Saccharobesus litoralis: one gene and its partner. The protein of the gene in region 1 interacts with the protein of each later gene in a pairwise test. Links are inferred from orthologs where the notes say so. Each region holds a gene or a part of one and is shown on either strand. Other genes may lie near its edges.

Evidence for each region. The genes of interacting proteins can lie anywhere in the genome.
Region 2: the proteins of def (region 1) and C2869_RS17320 interact in binary tests that used the Escherichia coli proteins (3 or more experiments, as listed by UniProt). The link is inferred for Saccharobesus litoralis from one-to-one orthologs.

Annotation. Positions count from the first base shown.
Region 1 is NZ_CP026604.1:2,420,465-2,428,621, reverse strand. The notes cover bases 1-2,849. They hold def (peptide deformylase), read left to right. Parts: upstream 1-1,091; coding sequence 1,092-1,607; downstream 1,608-2,849. Other genes in these bases: rsmB (16S rRNA (cytosine(967)-C(5))-methyltransferase RsmB), read left to right, coding at 2,614-2,849; fmt (methionyl-tRNA formyltransferase), read left to right, coding at 1,638-2,603; C2869_RS08450 (LysM peptidoglycan-binding domain-containing protein), read right to left, coding at 1-692. Also shown: more of rsmB, read left to right, coding at 2,850-3,912; Trk system potassium transporter TrkA, read left to right, coding at 3,923-5,299; C2869_RS08425 (hypothetical protein), read right to left, coding at 5,358-5,546; C2869_RS08420 (GAF domain-containing protein), read right to left, coding at 5,521-6,606; C2869_RS08415 (hypothetical protein), read right to left, coding at 6,652-7,152; glyS (glycine--tRNA ligase subunit beta), read right to left, coding at 7,193-8,157. UniProt on the Escherichia coli protein: Removes the formyl group from the N-terminal Met of newly synthesized proteins. Requires at least a dipeptide for an efficient rate of reaction. N-terminal L-methionine is a prerequisite for activity but the enzyme has broad specificity at other positions.
Region 2 is NZ_CP026604.1:4,631,879-4,636,025, forward strand. The notes cover bases 1-2,958. They hold C2869_RS17320 (aspartate-semialdehyde dehydrogenase), read right to left. Parts: upstream 2,009-2,958; coding sequence 992-2,008; downstream 1-991. Other genes in these bases: C2869_RS17315 (DNA-deoxyinosine glycosylase), read right to left, coding at 172-711; C2869_RS17325 (4-phosphoerythronate dehydrogenase), read right to left, coding at 2,025-2,958. Also shown: more of C2869_RS17325, read right to left, coding at 2,959-3,170; C2869_RS17330 (peroxiredoxin family protein), read right to left, coding at 3,464-4,063.

The sequences.
Region 1 (8,157 bases):
GGCACTAAACGAAAGCCTTGGGCTATATCGAAACGGCTGGTCAATATTTTAACCGAATGCAAAGGCTTATTATCTTCATCTTTGGCTAAGTTAACCACGCGAGCAGTTCCCGCTAAGTTCAGCTCGTAATAGGCTTGCTCATCTACTTCATATTGGCGTTTAATAGAGTAAACACCATACATTTGGTCTTTATCCATGGTGCCTTGAACATATACCAAATCACCACTGACTTTACGTTTACTGTTAGTATCGCCACCAATCAGCATAGGTGCACGGTCAAACTCTTCGCCGACTAAAATGCGTTCATAACTTAAATAAGGGGTAATAACACTTAACGGCAAAGTCGCAACAGGTTGATAGCGCTTTATGGTTGTGCGCTTACTTGGCGATACTTTGATAATATCTTTTCCGCTATTGGCAATAAATAACCTTGGGTTGCCGTCGGCGTCATAGACCAAGCGCAGAATATCCCCAGGGTAAATTAAATGCGGATTGTCGATTTGTGGGTTTTGCCCCCACAGCTCTGGCCAGCGCCAAGGGCTATTTAAATACAGCGCTGAAATATCCCATAGGGTATCGCCTTTTTTCACGATGTATTGGCTTGGCGCATCATCTTTAATCGTCAAGCGATCGGCAAGGGCAGCCCCAAGAACGCAAAAGGTCAACGCTATTATTTGAAGCAACTTAATCATGAAATTTAACCTGTCCCGTTTTGTTATCATTATTATAGTCTTCTCACTCAGATTTTATGGTTCATTGTCTGCGCTTGCTCTCGACTTTGGCTCCTGCGTCGTCCTACTACCTAAATCCCTTTAGGCAGCCCCAATCACATAATAGAGCATATGCTCATGGGGTCTCAAAGCTTGACGGCTTTGCCTACATGGATGTAGGTACTTAGGTTTCGTCTGGAACTAGAAACCTGCCCCTAAAACCTGATCGCTTTGACTATACCAGACTGTATAGAAAGCGCTGATGCCCTATTGAAGAAGGTTCAAAAGCCAATCTTTTTACACTCGTGTGCGCCAGCGATATTTGCTAGAATTACAGCACATCCTTACCCAGTATGAAAGTTTTGAGTAACCAAATTCACCATGGCCGTATTAGAAGTACTTAAATATCCAGACGAACGCTTACGCACTGTAGCCAAAGCCGTTGAACAAGTCACCCCTGAAATTCAAACCAAAGTCGCAGATATGATAGAAACTATGTATCAAGCGTCGGGGGTTGGATTAGCATCAACTCAGGTAGATATTATAGAACGGATTTTTGTTGCTGACTGTAGTGATGAACAAAATGAACCGTTAGTTTTTATTAACCCGCAAATTACTGACAAACGCGGCATTCGTCAACATGAAGAAGGCTGTTTATCGTTTCCTGGTGTTTATGCCAAAGTTGAGCGCGCAGATGAAGTCACGGTTAAAGCTTTAGACAAAGATGGCAACGAGTTTAGTATGGATGCCGACGGCCTTATGGCTATTTGCATACAGCATGAACTTGATCATTTGGATGGCAAACTTTTTGTAGATTATTTATCACCTTTAAAACGTCAACGTATTAAAGCCAAGCTAGAAAAAGAAGCCAAATTAGCTGCTCGCCGAGCGAAGTAAATAGCCTGTCAAATCATAAGGAATTAAACATTGGCGCTTAAAATTATCTTTGCTGGCACACCAGATTTCGCCGCTCGCCACCTTGCCAAACTAATCGAGTCTGAGCATCAGGTGGTTGCAGTATATAGCCAGCCGGATCGCCCCGCTGGTCGCGGTAAAAAATTGCAAGCCAGCCCTGTAAAGCAATTGGCACTGGACAATGATATTGCCGTTTATCAACCTGAATCATTAAAATCAGCAGACGCCCAGCAGGAACTTGCGGCAATTGATGCCGATATCATGGTCGTTGTCGCGTACGGTCTGTTATTACCGGAAACGGTACTTAAAACACCAAAGCTAGGCTGTATCAATGTACACGGTTCCATTTTACCTAAGTGGCGTGGCGCTGCCCCTATCCAGCGTGCAATTTGGGCCGGTGACGCAGAAACTGGGGTGACCATAATGCAAATGGATATAGGTTTAGACACTGGAGACATGTTACACATTGTCAAAACTCCAATTGAAGCCGAAGATACCTCTGCCAGTTTATATGACAAGCTTGCTTTATCTGGCCCAGATGCACTCATCGACGCGCTCAGCCTAATTGCGGCAGGAAAAGCAAAACCGATTAAGCAAGATGACACGCTGGCCACTTACGCTAAGAAGCTGTCAAAACAAGAAGCGCAAATAGATTGGCAACATGAAGCCGAATTTATTGAACGCTGCGTGCGCTCGTTTAACCCTTGGCCTTGCAGTTATTTCACACTGGAAGATGAAAAAGGCCAACAACAAACCATTAAAGTTTGGCAAGCACAAGTTATAGAAAGCGATGGCCAACACAGCGCTGGCACTATTGTACAAGCGGATAAACAAGGCATCGTTATTCAAACCGGTAAAGCAGCCTTGCGCTTGCTACAAATTCAATTACCAGGCAAAAAAGCCATTGCGGCGGCCGATGCGCTAAATGCTCGTCAAGCGTGGTTTGCTGTCGGGCGTAACCTGAACCCTTCGAGTTAGAGAAAACAATTTGTTAAATAATAGAGCCATAGCCGCTAAGCTTATCTTGCAAGTCCTTGACCAAGGCATTTCTCTCAGTCAAAGTCTTGCTAAGCAAACTTATCAGCTCGAATCCCAAGACAAAGGCCAGATCCAAGATCTGGTTTTTTCAACTTTGCGCCAGCTACCAACATTTTCGTTTTGCTTAAACCAATTAACTGAGCAAAACCTAGCGAAAGAGCTGAATCTTATTCGTTATCTGATCTGTTTGGGCATGTACCAATTAAGTACAGAAAGAGTCGCCGAACATGCTGCACTTGCTGAAACAGTAGAAGCCTGTCGACAGCTGGGTTTTGAAAAATTAACTGGCTTGGTCAATGGCGTATTGCGTAACTTTCAACGTCAACAAGATGATTTACTTGCTAAGGCCCAACACGCTGGATTGCAGGTATCGAGTAATCACCCACAGTGGCTGATCTCAGAGTTAAAGCAAGCTTACCCTAAAGGCTTTAAAAAAATACTTAAAGCCAACCTCAAGCATCCACCTTTTTGGTTACGAGTTAATACCAAAGTAACCAATGCTGAAGATTTTTGCCAAGCATTGACCGATGCCGAAATCGCGTATCAGCAAGACAAGCACCCGAACACTCTATTGCTTGAGCAAGCTGTGAATGTAGATAAATTACCTGGGTTTGCCCAAGGTAGCTGTACAGTACAAGACAAAGCCGCACAACAAGCCGCACTATTATTAGATGCGCAAGCCGGCGAGCGTATTTTAGATTGCTGTGCAGCCCCAGGTGGCAAAACAGCCCATATACTCAGCCATACCCCAGATGTCGGCCAAGTTGTGGCGTTAGATATAGATATGCAGCGCTTAAATCGGGTTAACGAAAACTTACACCGCTTACAACTGCAAGCCGAAATATTGGCTGGTGACGCCAGTCAGGTCAATCAGTGGTGGGATGGCCAACTTTTTGACCGCGTATTACTTGATGCACCTTGCTCTGCCACTGGTGTGATCCGTCGTCACCCCGATATTATGTATTTACGCCGTCCAGAAGACATTAGCGTATTAGCTGATTTGCAACAAAAAATCCTCAAGCAAATGTGGCAAATTGTTAAGCCCGGTGGCATATTGCTATATGCAACTTGTTCGGTGCTGCCTATTGAAAACAAACAGCAAATCACGCGCTTTTTGCAAGAGCAAAGCGACGCCGAGCTTGTACCTATTTTTGATAGTGAAACGGCAACCGATCCCGGATGGCAGATTTTGCCAGGTAGCCAGAATATGGATGGTTTCTATTACGCTCGCTTGCGTAAATTGAAATAAAAACAACAATATGAAAATCATAATCTTAGGCGCTGGCCGCGTAGGACGCACGCTTGCAGAAAACTTAGTTGGTGAAAAAAATGAGATCACCATTGTCGACTCACGCACTTCTCGTCTGCGTGAATTGCAAGATAAGTTCGACTTACAAGTGGTTGTTGGCCATGCCTCACATCCAGCGATTTTAGAAAAGGCTGGCGCAGAAGACGCGGATATGGTGATCGCGGTAACCAGTAGCGATGAAACCAATATGGTAGCTTGTCAAATAGCGTACAGTTTGTTTCACACGCCAACTAAAATTGCTCGAATTCGCTCACAAGAATATATTCAATTTCGCAAACAGTTGTTTAAAAACCACGATATCCCTGTGGATCATATTATTGCCCCTGAACAATTGGTGACTAAATATATTCGCCGCTTAATCGACTACCCTGGGGCACTGCAAGTCATGGCATTTGCCAGTGGCAAAGTTTCTTTAGTGGCGGTTAAAGCCTACTATGGCGGCTTATTAGTTGGCCATGCGTTATCCGCTTTACGGCAACACATGCCGCATGTAGATACCCGAGTAGCGGCTATTTATCGTCAAGGCAGACCTATTCGCCCTATGGGTACAACCATAATCGAAGCCGATGACGAAGTATTTTTTGTCGCGGCCACCAAACACATTCGTGCTGTCATGAGTGAATTGCAAAAGCTTGAAGCTTCATATAAACGCGTGATGATTGCTGGTGGTGGTAACATTGGAGCCGGTTTGGCACGCCAATTAGAACAAACGCATCGCGTTAAACTGATTGAGCGCAATGAAGAGCGCGCCACCTATTTATCAGAAACCTTAGAACGTACGATTGTCTTTGCCGGAGACGCTTCCGATCCCGAGTTATTAAACGAAGAACATATCGAACAGGTTGACGTTTTTATCGCTGTCACCAACGACGATGAAGCCAATATCATGTCTGCCATGCTAGCAAAACGTCTTGGCGCGCAAAAAACCATGGTGTTGATCCAACACGGTGCCTATGTCGATTTAGTGCAAGGTGGCGAAATAGATATTGCCATTTCGCCACAACAAGCGACGATTTCAGCGCTACTAACCCATGTGCGCAAAGGCGACATTGTTAACGTTTACTCGTTACGTAAAGGCGCAGCCGAAGCGATTGAAGCTATCGCCCATGGCGACCAAGAAACCTCAAAAGTTGTCGGACGTCGAATTGCTGATATCAAGCTACCACCGGCAACCACTATCGGTGCGATTGTACGCAAAGACGAAGTACTGATTGCTCACAGTGACACGGTTATTGAAACCGATGATCACGTAGTGATGTTTTTAGTTGATAAGAAGTATATTACGGAAGTCGAAAAGCTGTTCCAGCCAAGCGCACTGTTCTTTTAGGTAGATCGGGCTTAAAGTTAGCCCGACAAACTGTCAGTCACGACAACTAATAAAATAACTAGCTTTCAATAAACTTTTGAGCAAATTTCAGGGATTTTTTTCGTTGTTCACTAAACCAGCTATCAATTTTAGATGGGTTGTAATTTTCGCCACTATTGGTTGCCTTAGCTAAGTCATACCCAGTAGATAAACTAACAGAGCGCAAATTACTTTCCTTGCGGTTATTCTGATTTGATATCGACTTCATGCTCTTCCCCTTGATTACTGTATGCTTTTTCTTCTAGCTCATCCGCATGTAAATCATTATGAGTAATAAAAGAATCTACTGATGATAAGTATATTGCAAGAAACTTTGAAATAATAGTTAGAAACTGTAAGTCTCTTGCCTCAATAAACTGCTCTACTTTTGCACTTGTCAGTACAATGACGCCCAACGGATTAATCCCATTGTTAACATCTCCATTATCATCACATCGCAATATCGGTATTGAGATAAAGCTACGATACTTTCTATTATCATCAGCATCTTCAGCACTTTTAGCTAGTTCATGGCTTAAAGTAATGTCCGGGCAAATTTTTGCTTCTTTATGTAAAAAAGATAAACCTACATGCCCATGTCCCGGTTTCCACTGTCTATTCCTTTGTGGAAGTCTACTATCACACTCTCTTGAGACAACAAAGAGTCGATCATCATCTTCATTGTAGAAATATAGCGCTACATTGAATAAGTCCTCAGACTTAAAATCAAATAAAGCTTCCCTCTCAATAACAATAGGCATCATTATTGAATTAAGATGCTCCCTAACAGTATCCCAAAAGTCTTTCTCCTTTACTCCGTTAAAACTATTATCTAGCTTTTGAAATAAACCAATTGCTTGATCCGTTGTAAAAGAAATAATGTAGAGCGAAGTTAGCTGATTACTATACAATTTAGATAAAGTTTTAACTCCATGCTTGTACCTAGCAAGCTCGCTTCTTAACTCACTTAGGGAAGATGAGTACTCTTGTTCTAATTCTACAGCTTGAGAATATAGTGAAAACTTACTATTGTTCTGATGAACAACATAAGCGACAGTAAGATGAACTAAGAGAAAAATTAGACCAAATGCATAAAAAAATGGCTCTGCATTCTGTACGTTTTCAAGACCCCAAATATAAGAAATTCCAAATCCCATAAGAATCGGAGCAAGTAACGTAGTCCAAATATTTGAAAACAATAAAACATTTTCAACAATCCTATCTGAATAGAGGTTATTCGCTTTCGCTTGCTTCATGAAAGATTGAAGATTGTCTTTCGGTTGATACATTTATAAATCCTTTTAATATAATAAATAGCCCTAAAATATGCCGGACTATAGATCCGGCATATTATTTTTAATGGGATCAACCACCTTATCAATCAAATCCGGTTGGTAAGCGCTGATCCAAATACTAGGTGATTGCTCACTTTGGCCATAATCAATAAAAAAGTCATACTTGCCTGATTCTTTCGGGGTAAAACGAAAGAATTCAAATTTGGCACCACAGTTTGCTTTTACTTTATTACCGATCTCAACCACTTCATCTTGGTTTTTGTTAGCATAACCACAGTTACGACCACGAGACCAACTTTCATCGGCAAACTTAAACTCATAAGCTTGACCATCAGCCACTAACTCAACCGTTGTTTTATAAAGCTGGCCAGCGACTTTTTCGACTTTGTAGTCGTCTTCCGCATCAAACCAAGTAAAACTACCTCGTAAGTATAAATACTCAGAGCGGTCTTCTTCAGGTACTTGAGTAGGCTGGCTCGCACAACCCGCTAACAGCAAAGTCGTTGTTAAACAGGTTGCGAGAAAAGCTCGTAATTTCATAATATTACTCTTTAAACTGACTATAGCCTCTACGCGCTAACTATTTCTGCAACACAGAAATATCAGCAATACGCAGGAACAAACCACGTAATTGACTGAGTAAAACCAAGCGATTTTGTTTAACCGCTTCATCATCAGCCATCACCATGACATTATCAAAGAAGCTATCTACCGCCTCGCGTAAACCAGCCAATTCACTTAAAGCTTTAGCGTATTGACGCTCAGCAAATACTGGCTCTAATACAGAAGTTTGCTCAGCTACCGCTTGGGCTAATACTTTTTCAGCATCTTCTTGTAATAGTTGACTATCAACCGTGTCACTTAGTTCGCCATCATACTTGGCTAAGATGTTGCCAACCCGCTTATTCGCGGCCGCTAACGCTTCAGCTGCGTCTAACTGCTTAAACGCAGCAACAGCTTTTACGCGTTGATCGAAATCGAGTGGCTCGGTTGGGCGCTGCGCTAATACCGCTTGGATAAGCTCAACTTCAAAGCCTTGATCTTGATACCAAGTACGGAAACGACCAAAAATAAAGTCGATAACATCGGCTTCAACTTTGTCATTAGTTAGCTTGTCTGCAAATAAGCTGACTGCTTTGGCAGTAACATCAGCAATATCTAAGTTTAATTCACGTTCAACAATAATGCGTAATGCACCGATAGCAGCACGACGTAATGCAAATGGGTCTTTATCACCTTTAGGCAACATGCCAATACCGAAAATACCAGCTAAAGTATCAAACTTGTCAGCTAGTGCAACAGCACAAGAAACCAAGCCTTTAGGCAGCTCATCACCGGCAAAACGCGGCATGTATTGCTCATTTTGCGCTAAGGCAACTTCTTCGTGCTCACCGTCTAAACGCGCATAATGCATACCCATAGCACCTTGCGTACCGGTAAACTCCATGACCATTTCAGTCATTAAGTCCGTTTTACTTAATAAACCGGCGCGCTTAGCATTAGTTGCGTCAGCACAAATTTGCTCGGCGATATAAGCGGCTAATT
Region 2 (4,147 bases), 2.2 Mb from region 1 along the record:
TATACATTGCTGCCTAACCCTGACAATCTTAGAGCGCTTATCAAAACAATCAGGATCGAAAGTAAACCCTAACGCCCCAATAAGACTGGCTGGCGATTGTTAATTGCATGTAAACTGGTACTTTGGTGTTATGCAGATAAATCTGCGCCAACAAAAATAACACGCTTATCTTTATAAAACTGGCCGCAAGTTTGTTTGCCAAACATCAATTTTCTCCTGCAATTTCATTCTGGCATTGGCGGGGCTGGTTGACGGCAACTCGATAATTTTAACGTGCGGAAATTCAGAAAATAAGCCTTGCCAAACATAGCGTTGAAAGCTTTGTTGTGCTTTTTTGCCATTAAGGGCAATTGCATTAATGTTTGCATGCTGCTTGAGCAAGCCAACAAAATCATTGGCGACGATGCTTGATTCAACAATATCCGAATCTAGGCTAGATTGACGCTGGCAATGCTTCATCACATCCCACAACGCAACTTGATTATCGACTAGTTTTTGCAATCGTTGTTGATAATCAAGCGTAAGTGAAAAGCCGAATAACTCGGCCATTATGGGCCAAAATGCATTGCGCGGATGGGCATAATATTGATTTTGTTCAAGTGAGGCTTTGCCGGGCATGGAGCCAAGAATGAGTAATTTGGCATCAGGATAAGCGATACAGCCAAATGAGCTTAGCAAATCACTAGGTTTATCGAGAAAAGAAGTGGTCATTAATAGGGTTTATTTAGAACTTATGCAGAGTAACTAGATTGCGGCTTGCGCCGCAATAACAAAGTTTTATCAATATAGCTATGTTCCCTTTAACTATTGTTGAGTTCACAAAAACATGCTTAGTAGGTCGAGTTTTAACTCGACAGCTCTAATACATAGTAAAGTAACCAAGTTGAATTAACTAAACCTGTCGTATCTTTTCGTCGAAATAAATTTCGACCTACATAAGATTCTTGCGCTGCAATAACAAGCTTATCTAAATTGATAAAGTTCGGGTTAACTAAGACAAATACTCAGCTAGCAATATTTCAGCTATTTGCACGCTATTGGTGGCAGCGCCTTTACGAATATTATCAGCGACTACCCACAGGTTTAATCCATTTTCACAGCTAATATCTTTGCGTACGCGGCCAACATAAACGTCGTCGTTACCCGCTGCGTCACCTATTTGGGTTGGGTAATCCTCGTTATCTGCCATCAAAATCACGCCTGGCGCTGTATCTAACCAAGCTTTAACTTGGCTAATATCAACTTTGCCTTTGGTTTCAACATGCAAGGCTTCTGCGTGCCCATAAAACACTGGCACACGCACAGCAGTAGGGTTAACGCGAATACTATCGTCAGCAAAGATTTTTTGTGTTTCCCACACCATTTTCATTTCTTCTTTGGTGTAATCATTGTCTTGGAAAACATCGATTTGTGGGATCGCATTAAAAGCAATTTGCCGATCAAACACGTGCGACTCGACTGGCTGACCTGTCAATAATTTGGTGCACTGCCCTGCCAACTCGTCAACTGCGCTTTTACCTGCGCCAGATACTGACTGATACGTACAAACGTTAATCCGCTCAATGCCTAAGTTGGCTTGAATTGGCTGCAATGCAACTAACATTTGAATGGTTGAACAGTTAGGGTTGGCAATAATGTTACGCTTTTTATAATCGGCGATGGCATGAGCATTAACTTCTGGCACCACCAGTGGTATATCATCTTGATAACGAAATTCCGAAGTATTGTCGATAACCACACAGCCGGCGCGCGCAGCGATTGGCGCATATTCTTGTGAAACGCTGCCACCAGCCGAAAATAAGCCAATTTGGCATTTAGAAAAATCAAAACCAGCAACGTCGATAACGTCTAATTCTTCGCCGCGAAATTCAACAGATTTCCCCATTGAGCGCGAACTTGCCAATGGGTATAACTTGCCAATTGGAAAATCTCGCTCTTCCAGTATTTCAATAATTTGCTTGCCAACTAACCCTGTGGCACCTAATACACATACATCTACTGTTTTCATTTATGTTCTCGTTTTATTACTTGGTAGCACGCAGGCTTAGTTGGGTTAATTTGTCTTGAATGTCGTGTGCAGGATGACGCACAACTAACGAGGTCATTTCACGGCGGATCGGATAACTGCGACGCAAAGATTTAAACTGGCTAGCATCTTGACGCATGGCGTTTTTAAACCAGACGTTATCGTCTCGAATGTCATACACCAAATGGGTGATTTTGCGTAAAATAGATTGTTCAAACTGACAAGAGGCAGCTAAATCAATATTATCAACGCGCATTGGCGGTAAAAAGTCATGCAACTGATGCTGTTTGTTTAAACCGAAAAAATCACATAGTTTAAAATACAACATCTCGGTACCGCGCGCTTTGCCTTCAAGGCTATGCCCCGCAATGTGCGGAGAAGCAAACATAGCGAGTTCCATGATCTCTAAATCAATATTTGGCTCGTTATCAAAAACATCCAGGACCAGCTTGGTTTTTGGCTTGGCTTGCATATGCGTCTTAAGCGCCGCTTCGTCAACAATTTCACCGCGACAGGCGTTGATAAAGATCACGTCTTCACGCATTTTGGCAAATTGCGCCGCACCAAACATTTTGTCTGTGGCAAACTCATTATCGTGCGTTAATGGCACATGGCAACTGATAATATCGGCCGCTAGCACTTCATCTAAACTGGCTGAAGTAAAACTAGCATCGTTTTGCGCACGCACGGGATCATAAGCTATCACTTGGCAACCCAAAGCGTTGACTCGTTCAACAATACGCGAACCGACTTCACCAACACCAACAACCGCGACACTTTTATCAGCCAGCTCAAACATAGATTCCTGAGCAATAATAAACAGTGCGCTTAACACATAGTCTGCTACTGCATCAGCATTACAGCCACCGGCTGCTGTCCAATGAATACCTTTGTCTTCTAACGCTTTGCCATCTATATGGTCATAACCCGCGGTCGCCGTACCAACAAACTTAAGATTCTTAGCTTGGCTGACTAACTCACGACTGACTTTTGTGGTTGAGCGAGTCAATAACACATCGGCGTCGCTAATGTCTTGTGGCTGCACTTTGTAACCAGAAAAGCGAGTAATGTTGCCCACATCTTTAAAAAATTCTTCCGCGTATAAAAGCGAATCTTCAATATAGATCTGTAATTCAGTAGCCAATGTGTTGTACCTGCGAGCAATGTTAAAAATTAAGGGCGCAGATTATACCTGATATCGGGCAAAGAGTTGAAATAAACCCAATAAATATCGCGGTTAGATTAGGAATAGAAAATAGACCCTGATGTTGGGTCTATTTTTACAATGAATGATAGTCAAAGCGATCAGGTTTTAGGGGAAGCCGTCAAGCTTCGAATCCCCATGAGCATATGCTCTATTATGTGATTGGGGTGAGTAAGCGCTGACAATGAACCATAAGACCTGAGCGAGAAGACTAGATTTAAAAAGCCTTGGCTTTAAAGATGTTTTTTGGCGACAGCCAACATTTGCTTGCCTGATGGGCGGGTTTTAAAGTCTTCACTGACATAATACCAAGCAACTGTACCGTCTTGTTTAATCAAATACATTGCAGGGTGCGCAAGGTTATCGCTTTTATTGAAGCCCCATGCTTTAGCCACACTCACGCTAGGATCACTTAAAAACAAATAATTCTGACCAAAGCGGCGCTGACTGTTCTGATTAGTGGTTGTACTATCGCCGCTGATCGCAATTAAACGCACACCTTGTTTTGCTAATTCAGGTAATGCAGCTTCAAATGACTCTAAGCTGTCAATACAAAAGGGGCACCACTCTCCGCGATAAAAAACCAATAACGCGTGATTGTCTTTTAATACTGACGACAATGTCACTTGCTTATTGTCAGCATCAAGTAAAGTAAAATCAGGTGCCTGCGAGCCAGCTTTTACTTTAACTGAGCTAATATCACTATAGCCACTTGATGCGATAACGCTCTCGTCTATATCACTATTGGTTAAAAAGCAGGCTGATACCAATAACGTTGACGCCGCAATTACCGCCGTTTTCGCTAGGGTTTTGAAGTGTGTAGAAATATTCATATTGTCCATGGAGTTTTTAAATTGTCGCTTTATTTAGACACAAGATAAGCTAAAAATATTTCAAGTTTAGAAACTATTTTTAAT